3 regions of the Brevibacillus schisleri genome follow, and region 3 is predicted to be linked to each of the others. Evidence: riboswitches for the same ligand, from Rfam matches in the RefSeq annotation. Region 3 holds a riboswitch; each other region holds the start of a gene.
The links. A riboswitch is a leader RNA that binds a small molecule or an ion and turns the genes downstream of it on or off. The one in region 3 is predicted to bind cyclic di-GMP.

Region 1 (10,901 bases), 260 kb from region 3:
AAAAAATAAAAGGGACCGATCGCTACGAAATCATCAGCTTCGAACAGTCTTTTCATGGGCGGACATTGGCCACCCTGACAGCTACTGGGCAGGAAAAGGTGAAGGACGGCTTCGCACCACTGCCGCAAGGATTTGTCACCGTTCCTTACAACGACCTTGATGCCGTCAAGTCAGCCATTACAGACAAGACATGCGCGATCATGCTGGAGCTGGTACAAGGAGAGGGCGGCGTGCATCCGGCAGAAGAGGCGTGGGTGAAGGCGCTGCGTGAATTGTGTGATGCCCACGGATTGCTCCTGTTAATCGACGAGATACAGACTGGGATTGGCCGCACGGGTACGTGGTTTGCCTTCCAGCACTATGACGTGAAGCCAGATGCGATTTCATTGGCAAAAGGCTTGGGAAGTGGTTTCCCGATTGGAGCAGTCGTCGCGACCAAGGAAGTAGCAGAAGCGTTTGCTCCGGGTGCGCATGGTACTACTTTTGGCGGGAATCCATTGGCAGCAACTGCTGGGATCGCGACGCTTACGACGATGGAAGAGGAGCAGATTTTGGAGCGGGTAGCCCATATCCATGACGTATTGATCAAAGAGCTGGAGAAGCTCAAGGCGGAGCATCCAGACAAAGTGGTTACGGTTCGGGGAAAAGGGCTGCTTCTCGGTGTGGAGCTAACGATTCCTGCTGGTGAGCCGGTTGCGTATGCACGGGAAAAAGGAGTCATTCTGCTGATAGCTGGCCCACAAGTAGTGAGACTCTTGCCTTCGTTTGTAACGACCGACGAGGAAGTAAAGCAGGCCATTACTGTACTAAGCGAGGCACTGTCGCATGTTTAGATGAAAAAGCAAAGAATGCAACGAGTGGAAGTGGTCAAAAAACTCGTTGCATTTTTATAATCAAAAATGTATATTAATACAAAAGGTTGCATAAATTTTCGGTAAGAGCGATCAGCCCGGCGCCCATTGGAGAGGAGTGGCTTCATAGATGGATAGAGAGAAACAATCGTTAGGAACAGGGTATTTAACGCTGGAGAGCGGCGAGGTTTTTACAGGAAAGCTGTATGGCGCACCCATTAACGGATTCGGAGAAGTGGTTTTTCATACAGGAATGACGGGATACCAAGAGGTGATGACCGACCCTTCTTTTGCAGGGCAAATCGTTACCTTCACGTATCCCTTAATCGGAAACTACGGGATCAACGAAAAGGATTATGAAGCAGGCAAGCCAGCATTGACAGGGATGATTGTCAGCGAGCTATGCACGGAGCCAAGCCATTACGAATCAAACATGACTTTGGACCAAGCCGCAGAAGCATTTGGATTTCCGATCCTTGCGGGGATTGATACGCGAACGATTACCAAGCGCGTCCGTCAAGACGGTACCGTATTCGGTGTCATTTCCGATCAGCCTATGCAGGTAGAGGAAGTGGTGTCACTGCGCTACAAGCACGCGAAGAAATCATTAGTTGCCAACGTATCCAGACAACAGGTGGAGCGTTATCCCGGAGCAGGGGAGCATGTTGTCTTGATTGACCTCGGCATGAAGCAATCGATTTTGGATGCCCTTCTCCAGCAAGGCTGCCGTGTTACGGTCGTTCCTTTTGATACGAGTTTTGCTCAAATCAATGCTCTCGCACCAGACGGCTTGTTGTTTTCCAATGGGCCTGGCGATCCGGAGCACTTGCTTGCGTATTGCAGCGAATGGCGCAAAGCTGTGGAGCAGTACCCGACATTAGGTATTTGTTTGGGGCATCAAGTGTTGGCGCTAATGTACGGCGGCAAGACAGAAAAGCTCGCATATGGTCACCGCGGTAGCAACCATCCGGTCAAGGATCTGATGACTGGCAAAGTATATATGAGTTCACAAAATCACGGGTATGTGGTCAAGGAAGAGTCTTTGGATAAACGTCAATTAACGGTTTCCTACCGCAATGTCAATGACGGTTCAGTCGAAGGAATGCGTCACGTTAGTTTGCCTGTTTTCAGTGTGCAGTTCCATCCGGAGGCACATCCGGGTCCCAGTGATACATCCCACATTTTCCACCAATTCTTGCAGTCGATGCGCGTAGTAGGAGCGAAGAGATATGCCTAAATTGCCACACATTCATAAAGTATTGGTCATTGGTTCTGGCCCGATCGTCATCGGGCAGGCAGCGGAGTTTGATTATGCAGGCGCACAGGCTTGCCTTTCCCTAAAAGAAGCTGGCGTGCAGGTCGTGCTGGTGAATAACAATCCGGCAACGATCATGACAGATGAACAAGTAGCGGACAAAGTATATCTGGAGCCGCTCACGGTGGAATCTGTGACAGCTATTATCGCAAAAGAGCGTCCCGATGGTCTCTTGCCTACATTAGGCGGCCAAACGGGACTTAATCTTGCTGTTTCGCTGGCAGAAGCGGGCGTGCTGGAAAAGTATAGCGTGGAGCTGCTGGGTACGCCGCTGGCTGCCATTCAAAACGGGGAAGACCGTGAGCTGTTCAAGCAATTGATGCAACAAATCGGAGAGCCTGTTCCAGAGAGCGATACAGTCGAATCTGTAGAGGCAGCAATCGAGTTTGCGAACACTATCGGCTATCCAGTGATTGTCCGTCCTGCTTATACGCTCGGAGGAGCAGGTGGAGGGATCGCGGGGGATGAAGTGTCCTTGCGAAAGGTTGCAGCCGGTGGGATTGCAGCTAGCCCAATCGGTCAGGTACTGATTGAGCGCAGTGTAAAAGGCTGGAAGGAAATCGAATACGAGGTCATGCGGGACGCAAATGATACCTGCATAATCGTGTGCAATATGGAAAATTTGGACCCGGTAGGTATTCATACGGGAGACAGTATTGTCGTTGCGCCTTCGCAGACGCTGACAGATCGTCAGTACCAAATGCTGCGCAGCGTATCAACGAAAGTGATTCGTTCGCTTGGGGTAGTTGGCGGTTGCAATATTCAATTTGCGCTCGATCCGCATTCTGATCGGTATGTGCTGATCGAAGTAAATCCTCGTGTCAGTCGATCCAGTGCGTTGGCGTCCAAAGCAACAGGCTATCCAATCGCGCGGATCGCAGCCAAGCTCGCATTGGGCTACGGGCTGGATGAGGTACTTAATCCAATCACGGGCTACACGTACGCTAGCTTTGAACCAGCGTTGGACTACATCGTTGTCAAAATCCCACGCTTCCCGTTTGACAAATTCCCGCTGGCAGACCGCAAGTTGGGGACGCAAATGAAAGCGACTGGCGAGGTCATGTCGATCGCCCGCAATCTGGAAGCAGGACTTTTGAAGGCAGTTCGTTCTCTGGAACAGGGGTGCACACATTTGACTCGACCAGAGCTGGCATCATGGACGCGTGAGGAGCTTGCCCAATCCTTGCAGGGCGCAACGGATATCAGACTGTTTGTTTTTGCCGAGGCGATTCGCAAAGGCTTTACAGAAAGTGAGCTGCACAATCTGACTGGTGTCGATCCGTTTTTCTTGCGGAGCTTGCGTAAAATCGTGGACTTGGAAGTAGAGCTGTCTTGCCACGACGGCAAAACATTGACCCCAGAGCTGTTGTTGGAAGCAAAACGTCGCGGGTTTGCCGATGAAACCATCGCTACACTGGTTGGTGCTACACCTGCTGAAATCAAATCACTTCGTCAAGAATCAGGCATTACGCCTACTTATAAAATCGTGGACACTTGTGCGGCAGAATTTGATGCCCAAACCCCTTACTACTATTCGGATTGGCAAGGAATAGATGAGGTCGAGTCACTGTCTAGCCGCAAAGTTCTGGTACTTGGCTCAGGTCCTATACGCATTGGTCAGGGAATCGAATTTGACTACTGCTCTGTGCATGCAGCCAAAGCACTTCAGGCCAGCGGTATTGCGGCAGTCGTTGTGAACAACAACCCAGAGACGGTCAGCACTGACTATGAAACTGCCGACCATCTTTATTTTGAACCGCTTCACGTAGAAGACGTGCTGCATATCGCAGAACGCGAACAGGTTGAGGGCGTCATGGTTCAGTTCGGTGGTCAAACCGCGATCAATTTGGCAGCCAAGCTGGAGAACGCGGGGCTGAAAGTAATGGGTACGTCGCTTACCGCAATCGAACGCGCGGAGGACCGCGAGCTGTTCTACACCATGCTACGCAAGCTGGACATTCCGCATATCCCCGGTAAAGGAGTATCGTCCTTGGAGGATGCAACCGCGATAGCGGAGGAAATCGGCTTCCCTGTTTTGATGCGACCTTCGTACGTCATCGGCGGGCAAGGTATGGTCGTTGTCCACAATATCGACGAGCTGCAAGCTACCCTTCACGACTGGTTGAACCATCCGGAAATGAGCATGTTTTTCCCGCTCCTCGTGGATAAATACGTTCCAGGCAAGGAAGCAGAAGTAGACGCGGTATGCGACGGACAAACTGTTATCATCCCAGGCATTTTCCAGCATGTGGAGAGAGCGGGCATCCACTCAGGCGACAGTGTAGCCTTGTTCCCAGCTCCTCATCTGACGGATAACATCAAGCACAAAATTGCGAGCTATACCGAAGCAATCGCGAAGGAAATGGAAGCAGTCGGGTTAATCAATATCCAGTTCGTCATTGATGGCGAAACGGTTTATGTACTGGAGGTAAATCCTAGGGCATCACGGACCGTACCGATTACAAGCAAAGTGACTGGCATCCCGATGGTTCAACTGGCGGTTCGCGCACAATTGGGTGAAAAGCTTTCGGAGATGGGCTACGGTACAGGGCTTTTGCCAGAGATTCCGTTTGCAGTCGTCAAGGCACCGGTTTTCTCCACGATCAAGCTGAACGGTGTAGACCCGGTACTAGGTCCAGAGATGAAATCGACGGGCGAAGTTCTCGGCTTGGGGTATTCTTTCGAAGAGGCAGCAGGCAAAGCCTTTGCTTTCAAGGATAATTTGTACGGTGACTGGCAAAAAGGTCAGTTGGTCATGATTTCTCTGGCAGATGGAGATAAGCAGGAAGTAGTAAGAGAGCTGCTCGGACGACTCCACGCTGACGGAGCGAAACTGGCGGCGACTCCGGGAACGGCTGAGTGGCTGGCAGCCAAAGAAATTGTCGTGAAGCATATCGTGGCAGATGAAGCGGCGTGGATCGAGCTGTTGCAAAAGGAAGAAGCGGCCTTCGCTCTCGTTACTGCGACGAAAGGCAATCGTCAGGGCCGGACAGGATTTGCCCTGCGAAGCAGGATGGTACAACAAGGTGTGCCATTGTTCTCCGCTGTCGATACGTTCGAGTTATACGTGAAGTCTATTTTGAAGAAAAGAGGTGGCTCGCATGCAGCCAGTGAAGATATTGGAACACTTTCAAAACTTGCCGTTACAAAAGCATAAAGGAAAAGACTTTCTGCGCGTCGATGAATTCAACGGGGAAGAATTGATGGAGCTGCTTCATCTGTCTGCTCACGTTAAGCAATTGCAAAAGCTGGGTCAGCCATTTCAGCCTTTGCAAGGCAAGACGTTGGGAATGATCTTTGACAAGGCTTCGACCCGCACGCGCGTCTCCTTTGAAGTAGGGATGCACCAGTTGGGCGGCCTGGGGATGTTCATGAGCGGAAAAGAGCTACAGCTCGGACGCGGGGAGCCGATCAGTGACACAGCAAAAGTTCTCTCTCGGTACGTGGATGCCATCATGATTCGCACCTTTTCCCACTCCTATGTAGAAGAGCTTGCTCTGCATGCGTCGATCCCCATTATCAATGGTTTGACCGATCTGTACCATCCTTGTCAGGCTTTGGCTGATCTACTGACGATCTGGGAGCATAAGGGCAAGCTGAAAGGAATCAAGCTCGCCTATGTAGGAGACGGCAATAATGTGGCGAACTCACTGGTGCTGGGCGCAGCTTTGCTAGGCCTCGACGTGCGGGTGGCGACTCCGGTTGGATACGAAATGGATACAACCATTGTCGCAAAAGCTACAGGGTACGCGAAACAAAGCGGTGGGAAAATGATGGTGACCACTGATCCGATAGAGGCTGTCATGGGGGCAGATGCTGTATACACGGACGTTTGGACTAGTATGGGTTTTGAAGAAGAAAATGAGGTGCGATTGAAAGCATTTGCCGACTATCAAGTGAACGAAAAATTGGTAGCAGCGGCAGACCGTGATTATCTCTTCTTGCACTGCTTGCCAGCACATCGTGGGGAGGAAGTGACAACCGGGGTCATCGACGGATCGCGCTCTGTCATTTTTGATCAGGCTGAAAATAGATTGCACGCACAAAAAGCGATCTTGGCGGCGCTGGTGTGAACATAGTTCTAGTTAAATAGAACTATCTTCAATTAAATCGAATAGACTATGAATCTATGATTGCCGAATTTTGTCACTTATGTGTAAAATAAAGGTAGGAAAGAAGCGAAGAAGTACGGACTGTATCTGGTCGCTTGGTCCGTATGGAGCCAGTAGCGAATCCACCCTTTTTCTTAATGGAAAAGGAAAGGGGAGCAGGGGCTGTACTTGGTCGCTTGGCCTCTGCATCACGGACAGTAGCGAAGCCAGCTTTCTCCACTATGCTTGAAGGAGGGGAAAAGAAAATGAAAAAATGGTTCGCGGCAATTATGATGGTGGTAGCAATCGTAGCAGCTACTTCTGCAAACTACAACATTGGGTAATATTGGATGCAAATAAAACACCGCTTGTAACAAGAGTGGTGTTTTTCTCTAATATTTTGGAGGAATACCTTTATGCTACTTGATGTAATCGGTTTATCGTTTGTAGTTGCTCTATTAAGAGGTGGAAGGATTAAAGAGTTTCCGAAGTTTCATAAACTTTCTCTTCTCTTTATTAGTATAGTTCTACAAGCTCTTTCAGCGCTCTATCCTCCGGCAGGGGGTATATTCGTATCAATCTCCTATGTATTTATACTAGTCTTTCTCTTATTTAATCGCCAATTTGAGGACATACGCATCTTTATGATGGGCTGGTTTTTAAATTCATTGGCGATTTGGACGAACAACGGAAGAATGCCGATTGATTTGGAACAGGCGAAAAAGTTGCCTTACGATCTTACTCCGGTTATCAATGGGACGAATTTTAAACACAGCATTTTGAGTGAGAGTACAAATTTGCCGTTTTTAACAGATGTTATTTACATGCCTTCGATTATTCCAAGGGTTATCAGCATAGGCGATATTTTTATTATGCTAGGTGCATTTTTATTAGTACAACGCTTAATGAATAAGCCAATCTCACTATTACAACTCCGAGAAGGAAAAAACTATGCAACGAAAAGTTGAGTTTGGATCAACAATGAAAAAAATAGTGGTGACATGGATTTTTCCACTAGCGGCGTTAGTGATTTTTTATGATTCGTTGTCTGATTGGGAGCCAAGAGAGCATTGGGGAGTTTTGTTTGCGTATACATTACTCACCATCTTTTCTACGTTCGCTCCCATACGGACGTTGAACACCATATTGACACTAAACAATGCAGTTATTTTATCCGGCATTCTCCTTTTTGGAGCCTGGGTAGGGGTTTGGTCGGCCGTTGTTGAAACGTTGATACTGGCATTTCTAATCAGGTCCAACCCGTTAAAGGCCTTGGCAAACATTGGACAGCTGGTGCTAACTATTTGGTTTGTCGATCTCTTCAAAAACTCTATAGACAATATCCCAGCTTCCACGATGTTAACGGATTTACTCTTAGCGGTATCGTATTGGTTTATCAATATAGTCCTTTGTGGGTTAGGGATTTCCTACTTTTTTAAAACGAATTGGTTTACAACGGTTCAGAAAATGGCAAAGGGAACCACGCTGACATACCTTTTACTAATGGTAATGGCGGGAATGGGATCTCGACTGTTTGAGACTTATGGATTATTCACATTAGTTCCGATGATGGCTGCTTTTATCACGATTAGTTTTGTATTCCATCAATATTACGACAGTATGAATAAACTCCAACAAAAAGTGGAAGAAGTCAAAACATTCAACCACAAGTTTTTGACTGCCATGGCAGCTTCTATTGATGCGCGTGATCGTTACACGAGTGGTCATTCCCAACGAGTGGCTTACTGGGGAAGAGAAATTGCCAAGGATATTGGTTTGTCTGCTACACAAGTAGAGGAAATTTATGTTGGTGGTCTTTTGCACGACATTGGAAAAATTGGCATCGAAGACGAAATTCTCAATAAAAAAGGAAAGCTCACTCCAGAAGAGTATGACAAGATCAAGCAGCACACGGTTATTGGTTACGAAATCATTTTGCAAGCAGGGATGTTCAATGAATTGCTTCCGGCGATCCGCTCGCATCATGAGCGTATAGATGGAAGGGGATATCCGGATGGTTTAGCCGGGGATGAAATTCCGCTGATGGCGAGAATTTTAGCCATTTCAGATGCTTTCGATGCGATGGTCGCGGACAGGCCTTATCGAAAAGGCTTGCCTGTGGAGGAAGCGCTTCAAGAAATCAAAAGGGGCTCCGGCACCCAATTTGATCCGATATTGGCGGAGCATTTTATCAGAATCGTTCAGCGACTGCCGTGCGATGAGTTACAGAGCATTATCGGAATAGAGTCCATCCCACATAAACAGTTACAGGAGGCAATCAGATGAGCTGCCCCTTGTAACTGTTTTTATTCGTTTACGACCATATGCGGACGAGCTCTCTGGTTTCTAAATGGCAGGTAAGCTTGAAGACATCTGGATTGCTTAATTTCTCCCAATCGTGAAAGCCAAAGCGATTATCTATTGATTTCATGAGCAAGGCCAGCAGGCATCCGTGACTAACAAGCACAATGTTTTTATGCACGTCTGCCAAGATCTCAGTGAGCAGCGAATTTGCCCGGTTGATCGCAGTAAGACTGGATTCGCCTCCTTCGAGCTCAAGAGTCAAGTCATCGAACGTATCGCGGAGTCGCTGGAACCAATCCTCACGTGGTATTCCGCTGAGGACACGCTCGACCAAGCGCGCGTCTTCTTCAACTACGATTCCGCGTTCCTGTGCAAGCGGCTGGATGGTAGCAACCGCCCGATGATACGGACTCGAAATGATTCGATCAATGGGGGAACCAGCGAAGAAGGTGGCAAGCTCCCGAGCTTGTACTTCTCCCTTTTCCGTGAGCAAGGCTTCGGGTTCTTGGCCAGCAGCCTGACAATGACGTACCAAATAAATTGTTTTCATAATTCCTCCAACAGATTTCTCCTATGGAATTCCTCCATTCACTCATTCGCTATCCTGGATAAGTTTCCCTCTTGATCACGCAAACGTTTATGCATAAACGGAAGATGAGTATGCATAAAAACAAGATACTTTTTATGCGAGAATTGTATATTTTCATAGCGTCTCCGTCTTTGACTGCGAATTAACAAGAAATTCACAAGAAAAATAGTTGTATTTTTATTAGTTAGTTTGTATAATTACTCGCATAAGAGAAACTTCGAAACGGGGAGAGAGAATGATGGCAAAAGAAAAAATTGTGTTGGCCTATTCAGGCGGTTTAGATACATCGGTAGCAATTAAATGGCTGCAAGATACGTATAACTACGATGTCATTGCAGTTGCATTGGATGTAGGGGAAGGGAAAGACCTCGATTTCGTACAGAAAAAAGCATTGCAGGTAGGGGCATTGAAATCAATCGTAGTAGATGCAAAAGACGCATTCGCAGAGGAATTCGTATTGCCCGCTCTGAAGGCGAACGCGATGTACGAAGGGAAATATCCGCTAGTGTCCGCACTGTCGCGTTACCTGATTTCGCGCGTGCTGGTTGAAATCGCGGAAAAAGAAGGCGCGGTGGCTGTCGCACACGGTTGCACAGGAAAAGGAAACGACCAGGTACGTTTCGATGTTTCCTTTACAGCACTGAACCCGGATATCAAAATCGTGGCGCCGGTTCGTGAATGGGGCTGGACGCGTGATGAAGAGATCGAATATGCGAAAAAGAACAATATCCCGATTCCAATCGATCTGGACAATCCATACAGCATTGACCAAAACCTGTGGGGCAGAAGCTGCGAATGCGGTGTTCTGGAGGATCCATGGGCAGCTCCTCCAGAAGGTGCATACGATCTGACGAAGTCGATCATGGATGCTCCGGACGAAGCAGAAGAAATCGAAATCACCTTCGTGCAAGGGAAGCCAACTGCATTGAACGGCGAAGAGCTCCCATTGGCTGACCTGATCCTCAAGCTGAACAAAATCGCTGGAAACCATGGTGTAGGCCGTATCGACCATGTGGAAAACCGTTTGGTGGGCATCAAATCTCGCGAAGTTTACGAGACACCGGCTGCGACTACTTTGATTCTGGCGCACCGTGAGCTGGAATTCTTGACCCAACCACGTGAGGTCGCTCAATTCAAACCGATTGTTGAGCAAAAACTGGCGCAAGTGATTTACGAGGGTCTTTGGTATTCGCCAATTCGCAATGCTGTCCAGGCATTCATTGAAGAAACGCAAAAACACGTAACGGGTGTCGTACGCGTGAAGCTGCACAAAGGACATGCGATCGTTGTAGGCCGTACATCTGCATCGTCTCTCTACAGCCATGAGCTGGCGACTTACAATGCAGGTGACCAATTCGACCACAAAGCAGCACTCGGTTTCATCAAGCTGTGGGGGCTGCCAACAAAGGTATACGCACAGGTAAACGAGGGTGTACTGCACGAGAATAAAAACACGGCCATTAAGATTTTGGATGAAAAGGATGCGATCAAGCAATGAAACTCTGGGGAGGACGCTTCACGAAGCCGACAAATCAACTCGTAGAAGAGTATACCGCTTCTATTTCTTTCGACCAGAAAATGTGGCGACAGGACATCGTTGGAAGCCTGGCTCATGTTGCCATGTTGGGCAAGTGTGGCATCCTGCCGATGGAGGAAGTAAGACAGATCATTGCTGGCTTGAAAAAAGTAAAAGAGAAAATTGAGCGCGGGCAAGCTGAGTTTCTCGTTGCGCACGAAGATGTGCATATGAA
Region 2 (10,901 bases), 5.1 Mb from region 3:
TTTTGAATGAAAGCTGGCTTCATGTAGGCTGCTGTCCAATCCGGAAAACCGATCCATGCTCGATCAATTCCTGCCTCTTTCATTTCTTTCAAGAGATCAGTAGAGTCGGCATTCCCCCACTGTTCCACAGGTGGAACGACATCTTGGAGCACACTTTTCAGCACCTTTTTGTTCATGTCGTACAGCTGTGATTCTGTCAACGTGTCGATGCCTTTTCCAAATGATCTTTTTACCTCTTCATCGACATGTGGAAATCGCTGCGGAGTGTAAAAATCACGGGAACGCAAAGCATAATTCAACCCGCTGAGGAGCGCTTTCTTTTGATAATCCGCGACGTAATCCTGCTTTTGAATCTCACGGAATTGCTGGATGCTCTCTTTTCCGTCCACTTCATTGGAAGCCAAGATTTTCTCAAGTGCCCCGATGAAGCTCGGGTTCAGTTTCGTTTTCAGTGCATTCCATTTCACATCGTTGACCGATAAGAAGCTTTTGTTCCACAAGTAAAAATGCGGAGCGCCGTAAAGCTTTTCAATATTCGGATTGGCTCTTGCTTTTTCAGCCAGGGTCAGCAGTTCTCCCTGCTCCTTGACATATTGCTTGTAAAGACCTGCTACACTAACCGGATCGTTGTCTGTGACATACAAGCGGAACCCGTAGGTCTTGTCCGGATTAATCGTGGGGAAATCATGCGAAAACGTAAACCCAATCGTCGGATCAACCACAAAATCGACAGTGTTGTTAAACAAATTGTCCACGACGTACATCAGCGTATACTTGCTCTTGTTCACAGCAAAAAAGCGCATGGAAAAAGACTCAGCAAAGCTAAGACTCTCTTCTTTTAAAAAGGACTGCCACTTGCTGTCAGCCGCAGGAATCCATTTCCCCTCGCCCAAAGGCAATAGGTAGCTTGCTCCTTTTACTGTCGGCCAGGAAAAGCTCTCTGCTCCTGTGGAGGTCAGGGTGATTTGCAAATGATCCTCTTTCTTTGTGATCGAGACATCCAGCTGATCGTCTGGGTAGCTCCAAGCAATCTCTTGTTCACCTTTTCGTACATTCATTACCTTGCGCGCAGGCATCGGCTCCGAAGCACTTTCCTTCACTCCGTCTCTCTCGACGAATACTTCGAAGGTATCTGGCTTCACATCAAAAGTAAAATCTTCATGCTGCTTTGGCTGCACCTGCTCGGTAGCAAGGTTGTTCTCACAACCAACGACTACTTGGAGCATCAGTACAAATACCAGTAGTAAAATCCCTGTTTGTTTCATGAAATCCCCCTAAATCGAATCACTATGTATATCGTATCACGATGTTTTTGTGTAAAAAAAGCCAAAGCCTTTGCCAAGGCCGCCTCACATCTGTGCGACCTCGCTAAATCAGAAGGCTTTTTCGACTCTGATTCTGTTGTTACGACGTTGCAGACAAATCATCATCGTATGGGATGCTTTTCCGTCGCCTGTAGATGAGAGCCGTCCCTAATCGGAACATTCCGTAGCCAATGAGTCCCCCGAGTACGTTTAGCAGCAGATCATCGACATCAAAACTGCCTAACGATAACAATAGTTGCAGAGTTTCAATGATGAGACTGACAAAGAGCGTGAGAAAAAATACGCGATGAATGTTTTGGAATCTAAGGAAAAGCAGTGGTACCAGCAACCCAAGCGGCACGAACAAGATGACATTTCCAGCCAGATTGAACACCAATATATCAACGTTGTATTTGTCATAACGGTATACGTAATCCACCAATGTATGAAATAGGTTCGTGTTTAGAAACGGCTGACTGTACTGCGGAGCGCCATATGCAAGCATCCTTTCCTTCCATTCAACCATAAAAGCTCTGCTTTCCCATCGCTCAGGCGACAACAACAAGTAATAGCTGAGGACGGCTACATACATACAGAATAAGCTCATGACCCATTTGCGGAAATATTTATCAATGAGCGGCATGGATTCAGACAGTTGCCGACTGATTGCTCCCGTAGGCCCGAATCGTTGAAGGGTCAAAGATACTGCTTCCTTTTCTTCATAGCCTTCTTCAACGAGCTCACTTTTCATGCTATTCAAATGATCCATCAGCTCATCTTTGACATCCCGCTTTTCCCATTTCGAGCACGGCAAGCGACTGACAACCTGCTCTGCATATTCTTCGAGCTTCATTCGTTTACTCACTTCCTTTATTGCACAGCATAATGAGTCGGCTTAAGCTCTGCCAATCCTTCATCTTGTCTTGAAGAAGGCCCTGGCCGGTCTTGGTAATCCGATAATATTTGCGGCGTCCGCCTTCGTTGGCTTCCCCCCAGTAAGACTCCACTGCCTTTTGCGTCTCCAGTCGCTTTAGGGCAGGGTATAGTGTGCCTTCACCGATTTCATACAGCTCATCGCTTTTATCGCGAATCTTCTTGGCCAACTCATAGCCGTACTGATCTTTCTGTGCGATCAGCGAAAGAAGCAATAGATCAATGCTTCCTTTCAACAACTCCTTGTTCATAAAAGCATCTCCTTCCCGTGACATGCCTAGAGATTATCACACTATACCTCGTGATACAAGGTAATTTAAAAAAGAAATTCGCGGAATGTCATTTTGGTTCTATGTAATTATTGACAATAACAAAATAGGTAATATAGACTACATTCGACAACGTCTTTCATGAGTCTACATACTTTCGGATGATCATTCCTTTCTATACTTAACCAGATGATAGGCCCATAGAACGAAGCGAAAAGAAGATTTTCACTTTTTTGGAGCAGGTTACTTTTCATTCGTGACTTCATTCTCTCTAACTGGAGGCACTTACATGCTTGCCCACTTTCCAATGATTGTTCTGAATACGGTTCTCTTAGCCTATTTTGCAATCGGTGTGCTATTTTTGTATTCCGAATCGAAATTTTTGCGTAAAATGAAGACTCGTAGAAATAGATAAGCCGATTTTTAGATAAAGGAGTTTGCACGTACATTGAGATCTTTTTTTCGCCAATTTCTGCCACGTCAGAATCAACCTCAAGAAATTACCTACAAGGAACTGGATTCGAAATTGATCAAAGCTGCACGCTACGATCTGGCCACAAGCCACCTCTACATCCGTTTTCACGATGGACGCGAGCTCGTTTACTGTCGGGTCACTCCTTACGCTTACAATGCATTTTTAAATGCTGACTCGTTCAGCGATCATTTTCATTCGTTCATCAGCCAACGGTACTTGAACTATCTGGTGATGTAGCCTGTCTATACAAAATGCCCTCAGTCTGTCTTCTCGACACTGAGGGCATTTGTTGTTGATCTTCTCTATTTTAACGCGCGATGTAAAAAAGATTTGGTCCGCTCAAATTTAGCGTTTGTAAACAATTGCTCCGGTGTCCCCGACTCTACGAATTCCCCTTTGTCCATAAACATGATTTGGTTCGCAACCTCGCGTGCGAATCCCATCTCATGCGTCACTACCATCATCGTCATATGCTCCTGGGCAAGCTGCTTGATGACTTGCAGGACCTCACCCGTCAGTTCAGGATCGAGTGCAGACGTTGGCTCGTCAAACAACAAAATTTGCGGGTTCATCATCAGTGCTCTGGCGATCGCTACACGCTGCTTCTGTCCGCCTGAGAGCTTCGCTGGATACGCGTCTGCCTTATCAGACAGACCGACCTTTTCCAAGAGCTCTGCACTCTTTTTCTGGATGTCTGAAGATGCCTCACCTTTGACTACACGTGGTGCGATCTCCAGATTTTCCTTCACCGTTAGATGAGGGAACAGATTAAAATGCTGGAAGACCATGCCCATTCTCGATGTGATCTGCTTGATTTCCTGGTTACCGGCATAGACGCCGTCCTTCACCAAATAATCATCCTGCACACGAATGCTACCACCATTCACCTGCTCGAGGTTGACCAAGCTACGCAGCATCGTGCTTTTACCGGAGCCAGAAGGCCCGATTACTGCCACGACTTCGTTCTTTTTCACCGAAAACGAGACATCTCGCAAAACTTCCTGATTGCCAAACGATTTCTTTAGATTCGATACTTGAATGATATCCATATTGAGCCAGCCCTTTATTCGAATTTGAACCTTTTTTCCAGCCACTTAAAGAATAACGTCAACAATAGCGTCATCAACAAATAAATGATTCCGGCAATAAAAAACGGAACGATGGTAAAGTCACGATTCACAGCCGTTTGTGCAAAGTGAAGCAATTCTGGGACGGCAACTGCATAGAGCAGCGCTGTGTCTTTTACAAGGGTGATTGATTCATTTGCGACGGCAGGTAAAGCCACGCGAAACATTTGCGGCAAAATAATCTTGTTGGTTGTCTGCCATTTGCTAAAGCCGAGTACCTGCGCCGCTTCGTACTGTCCTTTGTCGATCGACAGTAGTCCTCCACGAAAAATCTCCGCGAAATACGCTGCGTAATTCAGCACGAAACCGACACATGCAGCGACGAACCGATCCATCACCAAATAATCTCCCACTACGGGCAAGAGAGGCAGCCCGAAGCAAATAAACAACAGCTGCAATAAGAGAGGCGTCCCACGCATCACATACACATACGTATGCGCGAGCCAGGCCAGCGCCTTATTACTGCTCTTTGCCAGTAAGGTGATCAGAAAACCTAATGGAATCGAAAGCAGAATGGCGATGAGAAACAACAGCACCGTCATCTGCGCCCCTTCTAGCATGGGCTTCGTAATGGAGAGAATGTAGTCTACGCTCATCTTGGTATGCTCCTAATCCTGAAAATAAAAGCGTGGCTTCGCCAATCATGCGGCGAAGCCATCGCTGTTCTCTTATTTCAATACACGATTTTCGCCGAACCATTTTTCCGATATTTTTGCAGCTGTACCATCCTGATTCATTGCATCCAGTGCTTTTTGCAGCTCTTTTTGCAATGCCTCGTTGCCTTTTTTGACGCCAATTCCATATTCCTCAGGAGACAGCGATTCTTCTAATTGCTTAAATGCTCCCGGCTCTTTTGCCATATAGTAATCGGCCACAATCTGGTCGATGACGACTGCTTCTACACGACCGATCTTCAAATCACTCAGTGCCAGTACGTTATCAGGGAACTCGGTAATCGATTTGACCTGATTTTTGATATCACTCGCATTAATCGCGTCAGCTGCGGAAGACAGCTTTTGCAAACCAATTGCTTTACCGGCCAAGTCTGACAGCTTGGTCAAGTTGCTATTTGCCGCCGTGACCACTACTTGTGCGTTTTTCAGATAAGGCTTGGTAAAGAGAACCTTCCCTTTTCTCTCGTCTGTAATCGTATATCCATTCCAGATCAAGTCAATACGACCACTGTTTAGTTCAGACTCTTTTGCACTCCAGTCGATTGTTTGAAACTCAACTTGTTTTCCCATTTTTTCGCCAGCTGCACGTGCATAATCAATATCAAAACCGACTAGCTCATTTTTCTCATCCCGGAAACCCATTGGTGCAAACTTATCATCAATTCCTATAATCAGCTTATTTGCGTCAGCGCCAGTTTTTGCGCTGGAACAGCCCACTACCAACGAAACCACCGCACCCAACAACAATGACATCCATGCTATTTTCTTCATCGTGATGATCCCCCTCGTTTCCCTACTCTATATTTTACTCTGATAAAGTGGTAATACGTTAACAAGGTATCATGATAGCACATTAGCAAAGAATAGTCGATACTTTAGTAAACAAAAGCACCTTAGAAATATACGCCAAATAATTGAGAAAAATGCCAAACTAGCAGCGCTTCCTCCAACATGAAAAAGCCCTCCGCATTCAATGGAGAGCTTTTTCGTGTTGGAGCTATACACCCGTTTCCTATCTTTACGCCTGATTGCACACTTTGATATATGAAACATTTCTTACGTTGATGACAACATCATCATACTGGAGCCATCCGTTGTTTTGATTAGCGACCATTTGAATGATCTCTTCCGGTTCCGTGGATTCGATGCTAATCGTTTCACCGCCTCCGGAAAAGTAGAATTGAATCACTTTTGCTTCCTTCATAATATCTCCTCCTATTCCTTCTAGTTATCGGATGGTTGGAAAATTTTTGTTACGGGTGATTTTTATGTATACTTTTGTTGCAACCTATTCCGTTTTGAATGTCTACCATCTCTGTGAAAAGGGGTTTGTTGAAAATGCCGGATTCGGTACACACGAGAAAAGGAGCAAGTAAAACCTCGCTCATCCCTGAAAATGTATTAGCACTCCTTCATGCTGGAGAATTAGAAAGCGTCAATTTGACTGAATGGCAGGCTGTTGATCATATTCATCTGTTACAAAGCGTTCTGCCTCATGTTCAACTGGGTGCGCATGTCTCCCCACTTGTTGATCAATTAGAAGAAACGGGATCTCGAAGCGGAATGAAAGCGATCCGTCTGATTGGACAAGAACTACTTGCGATCTTACACAAATCGGGTGAACCCACAGCTATGTCTCCCGTTTTCCTATCGTTAGCCAACCACAAGTCAGACAGTGTCCGTTGCTGGAGTACCTATATCATCGGCCTGGATAACAGCTTATCTCTCGAAGAAAAACTAAGGCAAATAAGAAAATTCGCGGCCGATCAACATTTTGGAGTGAGAGAGCTCGCATGGATGGCGATTCGAGATTCTCTCGTGCATGATCTGGACCATTCCATTCAACTCCTAAGCGAATGGGTACTTGATACCGACGAAAATATTCGCCGATTTGCGGTAGAAGCCACACGCCCACGAGGGGTCTGGTGTAAGCATATAGACGCATTGAGGAATGAGCCTGCTCGCTGCCTGCCTTTACTCACGCCAGTGAAGTCAGATGCCTCTAAATATGTTCAAGATTCTGTAGGGAATTGGTTGAACGATGCCAGTAAATCACAACCAGACTGGGTGACGCAGCTTTGTGACGAGTGGCTAAGAATCTCGGATACAAAAGAAACGAAAAGAATTGTTACCAAAGCGAAAAGAACAATCATGAAGACCCAAACCGAACAAAAATGATGAACCGAATCACATATTTATCCCAATTTTATTTGTTGAATTCATTATCCGAGGAAAGTTTGCACTTAATCGATCAATTAACCTCCTTAACCTCTTTCCCCAAAAATACGTGTATTCAAACACCAGAAACTTTTTCAGAGGGCTTCTACTTCATCAAACAGGGGAAAGTACGTTTATACAAAGTAAACCGGGATGGTCGGCAGTTCACATTCGATATCCTCGGAGATGGCAATGTGTTTGGAGAAGTGGATCTCCTGTCATTAGGTACACGGGAGATGTATATAGAAACCATCGAAGCCTGCCTCATTTGTAAAATGAGCAAAGCAAAATTTGAGAGCTACATAATTGAACATCCACAACTAATGATGAAGATCATGAAGATCATTAGCGATAGAATGGTTTCGATCAGCCAAGCAGCCGAAAATCTTGCCCTTCTCCCTTTACAAGATCGCATTATTTACACGTTAGTAAGGCTTGCCGACCAATTTGGTACTCCTTACAGTTCTGCGTTTCAAAAAATTGAGTTACCTCTTTCCCATCAAGAGCTCGCCAATTTTGTCGGGGCATCCCGGGAAGCTGTGACGGTAGCATTACGTGCTTTAGCAAGAGAAGAACTGATTCAAACAGGTTTTAAAACCATTTCCATTCATCGGGATAACATTTTAAAGAAGATGTAATCCAGTTTACATCTTTCCCTCCAAAAGAAAGATATCGTGAAGCTATGACTTCTACTATTCTTTCGAAAAAGAGGAGAACGACATATGGATAAACCACATTTTCAGAGCCTGCGCGAAGAGCTAGATTTTACAACCATTCAAATAGCTGGCTTCCTCACTCGTGAAGTAACAGATGCATTTACAAGATCAATCGAGGAGCTGCGGACCTCTGGACACGCAAAGGGCTTGCCGATTGGTTCGATTGCGCCTGATTTCATGTTGTTCGACCACACTGGCAAGACCATTACCTTGTCGGAAGAAATCGTAAAAGGTCCCATCGTCCTCACATTTTTCCGTGGCTCCTGGTGCCCCTACTGCAATTTGGAGCTGCAAGCATACCAAAAACAGATCGATACGATTACCTCTCTGGGTGCCCAATTGTTTGCCATTAGTCCACAATCTCCTGCACACTCTCTGACTATGCAAGAGAAAAACGGATTGAGCTTTCCCGTGTTATGCGATACCAATAATCAGGTAGCAGAAAAATATAAACTCAGTTTCAGACTGCCCGATTATTTACAGGATACCTATCGATCATTGGATATTGATCTCGAGCATTTTAATCGTGACGATTCTTGGACGCTCCCCATTCCTGCTACTTATATCCTCGACAACCAGGGCGTAATCCGATTAGCATGCTTAGATCCAGATTACAAAGCGCGAATGGAGCCTACCGAAGTTTTAGACATTCTGCGTACCCTAACCTAATGCCTATGAATGAAGGACCAGTTGATATCACAACTGGTTTTTTGTTCGTCTATGATTTATGAACAATTAGTTTCTTTACCCTACCAAAACTTGACAAGGTTATATCTTTTGTCTTATATTTTGCATGATTATGTCTAGCAAAATTCGACATAGTTTTACAAGTTTTTCTAATAAATGCAAAAGGCAAAGTCATCGAAAGGTGGCGACGCAAAACCACGGGTCTACAGTCTTTGACCATGATAGCCGGGTTGCCATCATCTTGGAACAAATTTTTTGATGTTGGTAGCTTCGGTTGTTCCATTTCGATGGAACGGCCTTTTTTTGTGTTTCGTTTTTTGAAAGGGGGATGAAAGCACTTTTATTTTTGCAACAGAATGGAAAAACATAACTTTTGGGACGTCAAACATACACAACACGGTAATCAGAAAACGATGGAGTGGAGAAGTTATGTACAAACAAGTAGAAACCGTACAAGAGTTAGCTAAATTTCATGAAATCAAAGAAACAGTATGGACAAGCATGGGCTTCCAGATGGAGTACGCGAAAGAAGGCTCCGCACAATTCCTCCTACTTGCCGATGATGGTGAAGCAGGTGGAACATTTGAAATGACGCCCTTTTCCAAATCAAGTGCTTATATGAAAACACTATTTCAGGATGTTGTTACAGAAGATATGAAAGTAATGGAGGTAGACAGTCTCGCTGTTTTGCCGAAATACCGTGGACAACTAGGGCAAAAAGGAATTTGCTTGATGATAGATTACGCTGAAAAGTATGGCTATACCCACGCAATCGGGGTAGCAGATCCAACTTTTTTTAAATTTATTAACACGAAGTATCAAGTAAAGGCGATTCAGACCAAAGATATCGTCTTTTACAAAGGGGCCGATGCCATTCCGACCCTCTTTCATCTAAAAGATGTCTATGACAATAAGCACGATCCGAAATATTCCTGGTACAATTCGTCGTCGTCCAATCAAGTAAAAGTCGAGGTAGGTGGGTAACATGGATAACATTGATTTATTGAGAAGAAGAAACAATTGGGTCGTAATCGTATTCGCAAGTATTATTACGGTTGTTCAGGTCTTAAACCTCTTTCTAGGCGTACCGTATACATTTGTTCTCACAGTACTGGGTATTTTGTATGGCGTGCTGGCACCTTTTACGTACATATCCAATCGCCCGAACTTCCGTGAAAAAGCAGCGCCTTTCATGAAGTTTTTCAACTTCGCTGTAATCGGAATCTTCATGTTCATCATTGTTGGACTGGACCCGCATATGATCAATATCATGACCATTATGTTCTTTGTAGCAGTCATGGGGATTTATCAAGACCGACTCATCAATATTTTGACCATTGTATCGACATTAGGCATTGTCTCTTACTATTTCCTGACACAGAGAGAATTGATTTTCCATTCGACAAGCAATCTTGACCTGATGTACTTCCTGCTCACCTTCTGCTTCGTTTCTATCACGAGCATGATGCATGCTGTATTCAATAACAAACTGCAAGAGGAAAGTGAGCAACAAAAGCAAGAAGCGATTGCCTCGAAGGAATCGTTGCAACGTGTTCTCGATCAGATCAATGAATCTCTCACCTCTGTGCAAGACTATCAAGAGAATTTGAACAAGGTAACAGATGGTGTAAATGTTCGCGCTGTCGAAACCGTCGCTTCCCTGCAAGACATTATGGAGTCCTTTACGATCCAGACCAGCAATACGGACGAGCTGCGTCGGGAAATGAGCTCGACGAATCTGCAAGTTGAGGACATGACCCGCTCTGTTACAGAGATGCATGAGTACGTAGAATCGACCAAAGAAGCCACTAGCGAGAGTGGAAAACGCATTGGCAACATCGGCAATGACTTTGAACGATTCATCACGGACATCCAAGGTACGAACCAGCTGATTCAAGAGCTCAATAAAGAAACCGAATCGATTGGGAAAATCATTCAAACTATTTCCGAGATTTCTGCACAAACCAATCTGTTGGCGCTCAATGCCACGATTGAAGCGTCTCGGGCAGGCGAACACGGCCGAGGATTTGCTGTCGTAGCAGATGAAGTACGCAAGCTGGCTGAATCCTCCAAGCTATCCTCCGAGTCGATCTCGAGCCTGCTCATGACCATTCGTGAAAAAATGAAGCTCGTATCGGATATGATTTCCGAGTCACAGACGTCTTTTGAGAAAAATAGCGAGGGCATCCTCGAAGTACAAGAAATGTTCACCAATGTAGACAACTACATGCAAAACTTTGCAGATAAAACGAAGAACCTGCAAGAGTTCATCGTCCATGTTCACAGCATGATTCAGGAAGTTGGCGCAAAAGTAGAAGTCAACGCCGATATTACCGACAAGAACAAAGAGAGCCTGGAAGAAGTGCTTGTTCTCGTTTCTGAGCAAAAAGACGAAGTCGTTAAGGTTTCTGGCGGCTTTGAGAAAATCGAACAGCAAATGCGTGGTCTCCATATGTAGCCTTCCTGCAACCGCCTTTTTACGGGCGGTTGTTTTCTTTT
Region 3 (10,901 bases):
AGAAGAAGTGGATTTCCAGTCTTAGCGCCTCTGGAGCCCGGCCTAGTGTAGGAATAAATGGCGGGGGTTTTCAGCTTCAACCTCTGCGAATACATCCTCGGAACTCTACTTTTGAAGCGCTCCCGCCATTTATTTCGGAGCGGACAGTCAATCCCCTCGCGGGGCGGAGGCCGAAGCGTAGACTGGAAATCCACTTCTTCCCCACTACAGCCCCTCTACTCCTCAAACTTCATCATTTCCAAATTGGTTTTCTTGACCTTCACCAAATATAACAAATAGATCAGGCCGACAGAGCTCCATAGCAAGCCCAGCATCATGGACGTTGCTTCCAGGTTGACCCACAAAAAGGCGATGAACGTTGTCCCGATGAGCGGTGACAACACGAAGCCCCACCAATCCTTGATATGTTTGTTCTTTTGTTTGCGGAAATAGTACGCCATTACGCTGATGTTTACAAAGCTAAAGGCGATCAGTGCGCCAAAGTTAATGAAGGACGTGGCGGTTAGCAAATCCATGTACAAAGCAAACAGCATCAACGCTCCTACCAACAAAACGTTAAGCACGGGCGTTCTCAGCTTCGGATGTACATAACCGAACCAGCGCTTCGGCAAAAATCCGTCCCTGCCCATTGCGTACAGCAAACGAGTGACACTCGTGACGGATACAAGCCCGGAAGCGAGCGTTGAGGACAAGGCGGCGGCCAAAAACACCAATTGAAAAATGGTTCCGCCGATGAACAACGCAATCTCCGCTGAAGCAGCTTCTGGATCAGATAATACCGAAACATCAGGAAATAATGATTGCATGAAATAAGAGGCCGTAATAAATAGTGCTCCTCCCGCGAGTGCTACGAGCATAATCCCGCGTGGAATCGTCTTTTTCGCATCGACGGTTTCCTCCGTGAGTGTTGTCACTGCATCAAAGCCAAGGAAGGAAAAACAAAGAATCGATGCACCGGAAAGCAGTGCAATGACAGACATATCCGGTGACAAAAATGGTCGCAGGTTGAATACTTGCCCAAGCCCGTCACCTTGCATAAGACCACGGATTGCCAATCCCGCAAACAGCACGACGACCACGACTTGAAACAGCACCAAAATCGAGTTGACGGATGCGGTTACTGTTACGCGAAATACGTTTAACCCCGTCACCAGTACAATGAATCCTATAATCCACCATACAGTCGATACATCAGGAAACACGGATGACAGGTAAACCCCTGTCAACAAAGCGTTAATCATCGGTAAAAACAAATAATCCAGCAAGGACGCCCAACCTACTAGAAATCCGGCATACGGATGGATCGTTTGCTGCGTATACGTATACGCGGTCCCTGCTGATGGGAATAGCCGTACCATCTTTCCGTAGCTTGCCGCCGTAAACAGGATTGCAAGAAGTGTGACTGCATAAGCAGCAGGAACGTGCCCCCCCGTTTCTCCAGAAACAATGCCAAAGGTGTCAAAAACGGCCATCGGGGCCATGTAGCCCAGTCCAATTACGACAATATGCCGCAACTTCAAACTACGTGTTAGTTCTGCTCTCCCGTTCACTGCCTGTCCCCCTTTTTGTAACAGAATAATTATACACGCCAATTTATAATCACGAAAGAAAAAAGCGCCGCTGCACACGGGTTCTCCATGCACAGCAGCGCTTGATTTACATGAGTATTTCCTATGCTTTTGGCAGTTCAAAGGAACTCTTCAACGATACAATCCGGTTGAATACGAGCTTATCATCTGTCGTATGCTTTGGATCGACATTGAAATAGCCATGGCGGAAAAATTGATACTTGTCTTGAGGCTTGGTTTCTTTCATATTTGGCTCCACATAGCCTTGCAGCACTTCCAACGAATTCGGGTTAACGTTGTCGAGGAAAGTACCCTCTGCGTCTTCATCATCCATAATCAATGGTTCGTACAAACGGAATTCAGCAGGAACCGCATTGGTCGCATCCACCCAGTGAATCGTACCTTTTACCTTGCGACCTGTAAAACCGCTGCCGCTCTTCGTCTCAGCGTCATACGTGCAATGGATCTCGATCACGTTGCCATCTGCATCCTTCACGAAGTCATTGCATTTAATGAAGTACGCGTGCTTGAGACGTACTTCATTTCCCGGGAACAGGCGGAAATACTTGCTCGGCGGGTTTTCCATGAAGTCGTCCTGCTCAATGTAGATTTCGCGGGAGAACGGAATTTGACGATTGCCCATCTCTGGGTTCTCTGGATTGATCTCCGCTTCAAGCATCTCGACTTGTCCTTCCGGATAGTTCGTGATGACGACCTTCAACGGATTCAATACAGCCATCGTACGTGGTGCCTTCAGCTTCAGGTCCTCACGGATGAAATACTCCAGCATTTTCTCGTCAACGGTGCTGTTCGCGCGCGCTACCCCTACTTCACGAGCGAATGTACGAATCGCTTCCGGTGTATAGCCGCGACGACGGAAACCTGCGATGGTTGGCATGCGCGGGTCATCCCAGCCGTCTACCACATTCTCATCGACTAGCTGTTTCAGCTTGCGTTTACTCATCACAGTGTTCGTCAGGTTCAAGCGAGCAAATTCGTACTGGTGTGGTACCTTCTCCATTTCGCACTCGCGGACTACCCAGTCGTACAACGGGCGATGATCTTCGAATTCCAGCGAGCACAAGGAGTGTGTCACGCCCTCAATGGCATCCTCCAACGGATGAGCGAAGTCGTACATCGGATAAATACACCATTTGTCGCCCGTGTTGTGATGCGTTGCATGGGAGATTCGATACAGAACCGGATCACGCATGTTGAAGTTCTGCGAAGCCATATCGATTTTCGCACGCAGCACCTTTTCCCCGTCCTTGAATTCCCCTTGGCGCATACGTGCAAACAGGTCCAGGTTTTCCTCCACAGACCGGCTGCGGAACGGACTATCTGTGCCTGGCTCTGTCCATGTTCCACGCATTTTACGCATGTCTTCTGGAGACAGATCGTCTACGTAAGCCAGACCTTTTTTAATCAACAGCACCGCACGGTTATACATCTCTTCAAAGTAATCAGATGCAAAAAACAGCCCGTCCCACTCGAAGCCAAGCCATTGAACGTCCCTTTTGATAGCCTCTACGTATTCGATGTCTTCCTTCACCGGGTTGGTATCGTCAAAACGAAGGTTGGCCTTGCCGGAGAATTCTCGTGCCAACTCAAAGTTGAGGCAGATCGCTTTTGCATGTCCAATATGGAGATACCCGTTCGGTTCTGGGGGAAAGCGGGTAATGATTTCCTTTACTTTGCCCTCTTGCAAGTCATCAATCATGATATTGCGGATAAAATTGGATGCCGCTACCTTGTTTTCCAATGAAATCAACCTTTCACTTCACCTTTACATTCCATAATACTGATTCTCTACCCAGAGTTCAACAAAATCGGGTCGTTGACCGACCCGCTCACGTCTCCCATTGCTGCCCCGTTTGCCATTGTGACCTGCAATACAGGTGAATGACAGAATCAATGGCTAAGCGCTGCTCCGTGATCCCACGAATCGTTTCGAGATGCTTCGGGGGAATCAGATGCAGCAAAGGCTGTTCAACATGATTGAACCGTTGGAATGCTTCCGCTGCAATCCGATCCCACTGCGGGTAATACCGAAGCAAATCATCGGGCATTACACGGGAGCGGTCCGTGTCGGACTCGGGCAAACACTCAAAAGGTTCATCCAAATTTAACGTTCCATAATCATCAGTCAGCTCTTCGCCCGGAAAAACATCCCGTGCAGCCAATTCCATATCATACATGGTCGGCACACAATTCGCATGAAAGCTGTGGTTTACGTACCTTGCCTTATCCCAACAAAGAATGTACTTTCCGAACTGGTTCTTAAACGAATATTTTTGTACGTCCTGTTTTCGTAATGAGTCAAGTCTTTCCACAAATGCAGGGTCCAATACTTGGTCCAAATCATCCTGTGCCCATACAATCGTTCCTTTTGGGATAAACCTTGTCGCAAACACACCGTACCCGATCTCATCGTTGATATAGCGCAATTCCGTATCGGGATGCATCATGGTCTTTGTTTCACTCCTTGGCAAATGTGCCTTTTTATCATCATAAGCAGCTTTGCCCCAGGAGGTGTGTGAATATCTTTCGAAAAATACATAGCATTCCTAACTATTTTTCCGGATTAAAATATTTTTCTTATTTACCACAAATGGTAAATAGTCTATATTATTGGCAAACGGAGTTTTAGGAACATTTTCCCACAACGATCGAATCAGTATATGTGTCAATTTATGCTTCACCCATTGATATCGAAACGGCATACCCGGGGAAATCCGGCGACGCAAAGCTACAGGGGCTACCTCCGCAACAGCGGACACGCTTGCCAGCTACCGAAGTATTGATGTAGGACGCGACCAATGATCCTATATCATTGGTCTTTTTTTTGCGCTCATAATGTCTATTTTTGTCTACTTTTGTATGTTTGTGTATTTTTAACTTTTAAAGGAGGTGAGGCAACAGCGGATAGCCGGTTTAATGAATCATTATTCTTTTCATCATGAAGGAGGTTTCATAGGAATGTCATTCTGGAAGAAACTCTCGACCGTCGCGCTGACTGCTGTCATCGGGGTAACAACATTCTCTGGAGCACAAGCTGCTAACCGTCCAACATCGATGTCACCGAACGCAATGGTGACGACTCCTCACTATCTGGCTACGGCTGCGGCCCTGAAAACATTGGAAGACGGTGGAAATGCAGTAGATGCTGCTATTACAGCCGCTTCCACCTTAGCTGTTGTCTATCCTCATTACACAACCATTGGCGGAGATAACTTCTGGCTTATCTACAATGCCAAAACAAAAGAGCTGAAGGCGCTGAACGGCAGTGGTCGCGCAGGCGAAAAGGCAACCATCGACTATTACAAAGGTAAAGGCTACGAAAAAATCCCGTCCCGCGGTTATGAATCAGCAAACACTGTCCCTGGTGTCGTCTCCGGCTGGTGGGAAGCGTACAACTACGCCCATAAAAGCATGGGCAATAATAAGCTTCAATGGAACAGACTGCTGGAGCCTGCCATTGGCTACGCCGAGAACGGATATCCCGTCTCCCCCAATCAAGTATATTGGACAAAATATGCGACAGATCCAACTGACAATGACTTGAAGAATCTTCAACGTTTTGATGGCTTCCGCAAAACATTCCTGAAGCCCAACGGCGATCCTTATGCAGCAGGCGAAATTCTCAAACAAAAGGATCTTGCCAATACTTTGCGAATCATTGCGAAAAAAGGCGCTGACGGTTTTTATAAAGGAGAAGTTGCTAAAAAAATCGTAGCAGACATGAAAGCCAACGGCGGATTGCTCACGTTGAAAGATTTTGAGAAGCATACCTCCACTTGGGCAGATCCCATTACGGTAGACTACCGCGGTTACAAAGCGTATAACGTTCCGCCTAACTCCCAAGGCATGGCATCACTCTCTATTCTTAATGTTTTGAACAACTTTGACCTCAAAAGCATGGGTGAAGGAACACCCGATTACTACCACACGATTGTGGAAGCTACCAAACAGGCTTTTGCTGACCGCGACAAATGGCTGACTGACCCTGCCTTTGCGGATATCCCTGTGGATGAGCTGTTGTCCAAGCAGCACGGGAAAGATTTAGCAGCGCGCATTGATATGAAGCAAGCAGCCAAATCTGTAGAACCGCTTGATCCAAAAGGCGATACAACCTGGTTCGGGATCGTCGACAAAGATGGAAATGCCGTGTCCATCATTCAGAGTCACTACTTTGACTGGGGTTCCGGCATCGTAGCGAAAGATACGGGTGTCCTTTTGCAAAACCGCGGAAGCTATTTCTCTCTGGATTCCAAACACATCAATCACTTGGAACCAGGAAAACGCACCTTCCACACCATTAACCCAGCTATGCTCTTTAAAGGGGACAAGCCTTATCTTCTTTACGGAACACAAGGGGGAGAAGGACAGCCACAAACGCAAGCCGCTCTCGTCACACGCATCGTCGACTTTGGCTTCAGCGTGCAAGACGCAATCGAAGCGCCAAGATGGCTGCATGGACGCAACTGGGGATCTGCTTCCAACAATCTCAAGGTGGAAAGCCGCATCCCTCAAGAAGTCCTGGACGAGCTCATTAAACGTGGGCATCCAGTCGAAAAGCTGGAAGCAGCCTATACCGATGCGATGGGACAGTCTGGCGCAATCCTGATTGATCCGCAAACCAATGTAAAATTTGGCGGTGCTGACCCTCGCGGTGAAGGCGCAGCAATGGGCTATTAATATTTTGTCAGACTGCTGAGATGACTCAGCAGTCTGACTGTTTCTATTTCGCATTCACGGATTAGGAGTGGACAAACCTATGTTTTTGTTCAACAAACTCAGGAACAAAATGATTTTTTGGTTTCTCATCGTGGCTGTCATTCCACTTACTGCCGTTTCTTTGTTTATCACGAACAGCTTTTCATCCATTCTGATTGATAAACAAAAATCATCCTATGTTGACCTTACTTCCAGTACAGCCATAGCGATGGATCAATATCTGGACCGGCGTATGACAGAAATTCAAATTTTAGCCCGCACCTCGGATATTCAATCCGATGATGCAGCAGCAAAAAATGAATTTATTCGCAAGTTTACCGAGGAAATGAAGCTGTATGACGGAAATACGTTTATCGCAAGCGATGGAAAAGTAACGGCTGATACGTTCCCCAAAAGCGTTGGAATCAATCTTGGCGAGCGCCAATTCTTCAAAGACGGTATGCAGGACAAGCCCAGCTTCTCCGATGTTCTTATTGCGAAGACAACCGGCAATCGCTCTATCATCGTCGCTTCCCCTGTAAAAGGGAAAAACAACGAGAAGCTTGGTGTCTTGACCGGGCTCGTCAATGTAGATGACTTCACAGCTACCTTTCTCAAAGATTTGAAAGTAGGCAACGATGGTTATCCAATTCTCGTTGATAACAAGAACCAAATTCAGTACCACCCTACCCAGGATCTGATCGGAAAACCGCTTGCGGAATCCGCTCTGCCGCAGCCATTAATGGAAATCCTTCAATCAGGAAAAACAGAAAAGGGCTCATACAGCTACTCGGACAATGGCAAGGAATACGTTGTCACCTACTCCCCCATTCCCAAGACCAACTTTGGTTTATATCTGCATATCCCTGTTGAATCTATAACGTCTGCGGTTTCATCCGTTACCACCATGGTCAGGATCATTGTCATCGTTGTAGTTGCTGTCGTGACCGCAATCGCCTACGCTGTTTCCCGGCAAATCTCACGCCCTATTGCGGCAGTTGCCTCCGTGGCTAACCGCATTTCCGAGGGTGAACTGACTGTACAACCCTTGCAAATTCGAACCAAGGATGAGGTTGGACAGTTATCCCAATCAGTAAACACAATGGTGCTCAACCTGCGAACGATTATTCAACAAGTGAATGATACAGCTTCAGATCTTGCTTCTTCCGCAGAGGAATTGTCGGTCAACGCTGACCATACGAGCAAGGCTACCGAGCAAATCGCCATAACGATTCAGGAAGTAGCTTACGGTGCGGAAAAACAAGTGAAGAGTGTAGAGGAAAGTGTCACCGCAATTCAAGGCGTATCGACAGGAGCTCAGCAGGTTGCCACGAATGCACAGCAAGCTGCCGAATCAGCTTTGGGCGCTTCCCAAATTGCAGTGGAAGGCAATCAGGCCCTTCAAGTCGTTATCAGCCAGATGCAATCGATCGAGAACACTGTTGGCAACATTGCCGATATCGTCAAACGATTAGGAAACAGCTCGCAGGAAATCGGACAAATCGTTCAAGTCATCACCGCCATAGCTGAACAAACAAATCTGTTAGCGCTAAACGCAGCGATTGAAGCGGCGAGAGCTGGTGAACAGGGGCGCGGTTTCGCCGTTGTAGCAGACGAAGTGCGTAAATTGGCTGAGCAGTCCGCGGAATCCGCTCAACAGATTAAACTGTTGATTACGACGATTCAGCTCGAATCAAACCAGGCTGTCCTTTCGATGGAACAAGGCACCAAAGAGGTCGCCACTGGACTTACGGTCGTTAACAATGCAGGCAAGTCCTTCGAACAGATCCAAGATGCTGTCACGCAGGTGGCAAGCCAAATTCAAGAAGTAAAGGCTTATTCTGAGCAAATGTCTTTTGGCACCAAACAGGTGGTAGAGTTGGTTAGTGTCATTGAAGAAGTAGCGGAGAATTCTGCTGACGGAACACAAAGCGTATCGGCCGCCACAGAAGAACAGCTGGCAGCTATGGAAGAAGTCAGTTCATCATCTACTTCTTTGGCAAGAATAGCCGAAGAACTGCAATCTCATGTAAGCAAATTCAAAATTTAGTCCAACAACAAAAAAGAATGCCGCCTTGCAAATTGCTCGGCGGCTCTTTCCTGCTTGTGCTTACACAAACTCCCACATCCGGTCAGGATGGTTCGTGCAAATTTGAACCTGAGGATGCCACGAAATAACTTCGCGGATATGCTTCGGATCATCCAGCGTCCACGCGATGACTTTGAAACCTTTTTCAATAGCAGCTACTGCTAGCTCTCTATTCAGGAACGGATAACCCATGGAGAGGATCGTAGCACCTGCTGCCTCCATCTGTTCCAGCATGAGTACAGGGCGACCATATACAATCAGGCCTGTCTGCACTTCTTGATCGAGCGTGCGAACGTGACGAATCAAATCGTGGTCAAATGAAGTCAGGCACACCTCTTGCTTCATTCCATGCTTTTCTACAAGCGCGAGCACCTTTTCCGCGATACCCGGGTACATGTCACTTGTTGCTTTCAACTCGATATTTAACATGCAGCGACCTTTTACTGCAATCAGCACTTCCTCTAGTGTAGGGATTCGCTCGCCCGCAAACTTGTCGCCAAACCAGCTCCCTGCATCCAGCTCACGCAGCTCTGCCAAGGTATGATCCATGACCAGACCGCGGCCATTGGTCGTGCGCTCCAGCGTAAAGTCATGAATCAGCACCGGAACACCGTCACGCGTCAATTGAACATCAATTTCCATTGCTTTGATAGCTGGCTCTGCCAAAGCCAGTCGAATCGCTGTCATTGTATTCTCCGGGGCTTTGCCTGACCACCCGCGATGTGCCATACAAATGTTCATTTCGCCAGCTCCTCTATCATTTTGTTTCTATTATTTTTTCAAAAGCTTGCTGCCTTTTTCCGTCGCCGTCTGCATCGCTTCATCTACAGTCGCTTGACCAAGCATCGCACGCTGCAGTTCTTTTTGAATCACATCCTGCAATTCTTTGTAGCCTGGAGCCATTGGACGAGGATAGCCGTATTGGAGCTGATCTACCGCGACCTTGAAGTTTGGATCTTTTTCATAGAATGCCTTCATTTCAGCCGAATCAATTGCTTCTGTCGTGACAGGCATATAACCGGAAGCAATTGACCACGGAACTGTCTGCTCAGTATCGGTCATCCACTTCATGAACTCCCACGCTGCTTTTTTCTCTGCATCGGTCGACTTCGCCAGCATCACAAGATTCGCACCGCCCGTTGGCGTACCAAAGTTTTTATTGGCCGGAAGGAAGGCTGCACCCATGTCAAATTTGGCATTTTTCTTCAATTCCGTCAAGGAGCCTGTCGATGTAAAAATCATGCCTACTTTTTGATTCAAGAAGTCTTGCTCCGCTACATCCCACGCATTGTAATTTTCTCCTGGAGGGTTTTTCATGATGCCTTCCTTCACCATTTTGGACCAGAGCTCAAGTGGTGCTTTTCCTGCTTCGTTGTTGATCGTCAGCTCTTTGCCGTTCTCACTCAGAATGTTGCCCCCGCCTTGGAAAACAAGCGCTTCGTAGAACCAGATATCAACAGGTGTCGAGAAGCCGTACCGGGTAATTTTGTCTCCTTCTTTTTTGCTCAGCTTTTGCGAGAAGCTGACCAACTCATCCCATGTTTTCGGACCGTTCGAATCAAGTCCTGCTTCTTTTAACATATCGCGGTTGATGTACAGCAGTGGAGTGGAGCGGTTAAATGGTACTGCGTACAGTTTGTCATTCCAATAAGAGTTTTTCATGAGACCTGGAATGTACTTCTTTTCATCCCCTTGGGAGTAAGGTGTCAAATCTTCCAAAACCTTTGCATCCGCAAATGCCGCGATCGAAGCGATCTCGACCATCGTGACATCCGGATTGTTGCCCGCTGCTACAGATGCCAGTACTTTGGAGTGGTTCTCTTGATACGCCCCTTGGTAGGCTGGCTTGACGATAATATCTTTATGTGTTTCATTGAATTTTTTGACCATATCCTCGATGGTTTTCCCACGAACGCCACCCAACGCATACCAGAAATCAATTTGGACAGGGCCACTGGATGCTGTAGACGCTGCAGGCTGAGAAGTGCTACCTGTACTAGCAGACTGTTCTTTACTAGATGATCCGCATCCAGCCAATACTCCTGACAAACCGATAGTCAATGCACATAGAATCGTTCCAGTCTTTTTCAATGAAAACATGTTTTGATTTCCTCCCTAAGAGCTCTCTTTTATTATTTGGATTGATAGATGAACGCTTTGATAATATGCCGTTGTGCCACGAAGAAAATCACGAGAATCGGTAGAATGAGAATCATGTTGCCCGCCATCATGACGTTCCACAAGGTTCCGCCGTCGGACATGTGCAAGCTGGATATTCCGATCGGCAAGGTGCGCACCTCGTCGCTGTTGGTCATAATCAGCGGCCAGAAATAGTCGTTCCAGTGGTAAATAAAGCTGAATAGTCCGAAAGTGACCAGCACTGGCTTCGCCATCGGCACCATGATCGTCCACATGATTTTCCATTCGGACGCGTTATCCAGACGTGCTGCCTCGATCACTTCATCGGGCACCTGCATGAATGCTTGCCTGAGCAGGAAGATTCCGAAAGCACTGGCTGCGTACGGCAG

Region 1: linked by a shared signal. The riboswitch ahead of ACUUHJ_RS28470 (hypothetical protein) and the one ahead of ggt (gamma-glutamyltransferase) in region 3 are both predicted to bind cyclic di-GMP.
Region 2: linked by a shared signal. The riboswitch ahead of ACUUHJ_RS06140 (GNAT family N-acetyltransferase) and the one ahead of ggt (gamma-glutamyltransferase) in region 3 are both predicted to bind cyclic di-GMP.

The regions. Positions count from the first base shown of each region.
Region 1 is NZ_JBVNDM010000001.1:6,004,124-6,015,024, reverse strand. It holds gene ACUUHJ_RS28490 (aspartate aminotransferase family protein) at 1-833, shown strand, start outside; gene ACUUHJ_RS28485 (carbamoyl phosphate synthase small subunit) at 982-2,088, shown strand; gene carB (carbamoyl-phosphate synthase (glutamine-hydrolyzing) large subunit) at 2,081-5,323, shown strand; gene argF (ornithine carbamoyltransferase) at 5,268-6,239, shown strand; cyclic di-GMP riboswitch class II at 6,335-6,415, shown strand; gene ACUUHJ_RS28470 (hypothetical protein) at 6,383-6,601, shown strand; gene ACUUHJ_RS28465 (DUF5317 domain-containing protein) at 6,674-7,225, shown strand; gene ACUUHJ_RS28460 (HD-GYP domain-containing protein) at 7,209-8,543, shown strand; gene ACUUHJ_RS28455 (histidine phosphatase family protein) at 8,572-9,111, opposite strand; gene ACUUHJ_RS28450 (argininosuccinate synthase) at 9,389-10,648, shown strand; gene argH (argininosuccinate lyase) at 10,645-10,901, shown strand, end outside.
Region 2 is NZ_JBVNDM010000001.1:1,196,859-1,207,759, reverse strand. It holds partial or broken gene ACUUHJ_RS06195 (glycoside hydrolase) at 1-1,265, opposite strand, end outside; gene ACUUHJ_RS06190 (VanZ family protein) at 1,405-2,157, opposite strand; gene ACUUHJ_RS06185 (PadR family transcriptional regulator) at 2,162-2,488, opposite strand; gene ACUUHJ_RS06180 (KTSC domain-containing protein) at 2,955-3,218, shown strand; gene ACUUHJ_RS06175 (amino acid ABC transporter ATP-binding protein) at 3,284-4,030, opposite strand; gene ACUUHJ_RS06170 (amino acid ABC transporter permease) at 4,045-4,704, opposite strand; gene ACUUHJ_RS06165 (amino acid ABC transporter substrate-binding protein) at 4,777-5,553, opposite strand; gene ACUUHJ_RS06160 (hypothetical protein) at 5,801-5,986, opposite strand; gene ACUUHJ_RS06155 (DNA alkylation repair protein) at 6,121-6,960, shown strand; gene ACUUHJ_RS06150 (Crp/Fnr family transcriptional regulator) at 6,960-7,637, shown strand; gene ACUUHJ_RS06145 (peroxiredoxin-like family protein) at 7,722-8,384, shown strand; cyclic di-GMP riboswitch class I at 8,557-8,640, shown strand; gene ACUUHJ_RS06140 (GNAT family N-acetyltransferase) at 8,832-9,386, shown strand; gene ACUUHJ_RS06135 (methyl-accepting chemotaxis protein) at 9,388-10,860, shown strand.
Region 3 is NZ_JBVNDM010000001.1:6,259,491-6,270,391, forward strand. It holds gene ACUUHJ_RS29665 (APC family permease) at 216-1,550, opposite strand; gene ACUUHJ_RS29670 (glutamine--tRNA ligase/YqeY domain fusion protein) at 1,672-3,339, opposite strand; gene ACUUHJ_RS29675 (SET domain-containing protein) at 3,419-4,036, opposite strand; cyclic di-GMP riboswitch class I at 4,277-4,365, shown strand; gene ggt (gamma-glutamyltransferase) at 4,548-6,266, shown strand; gene ACUUHJ_RS29685 (methyl-accepting chemotaxis protein) at 6,346-8,334, shown strand; gene ACUUHJ_RS29690 (glycerophosphodiester phosphodiesterase) at 8,395-9,114, opposite strand; gene ACUUHJ_RS29695 (ABC transporter substrate-binding protein) at 9,145-10,473, opposite strand; gene ACUUHJ_RS29700 (carbohydrate ABC transporter permease) at 10,506-10,901, opposite strand, start outside.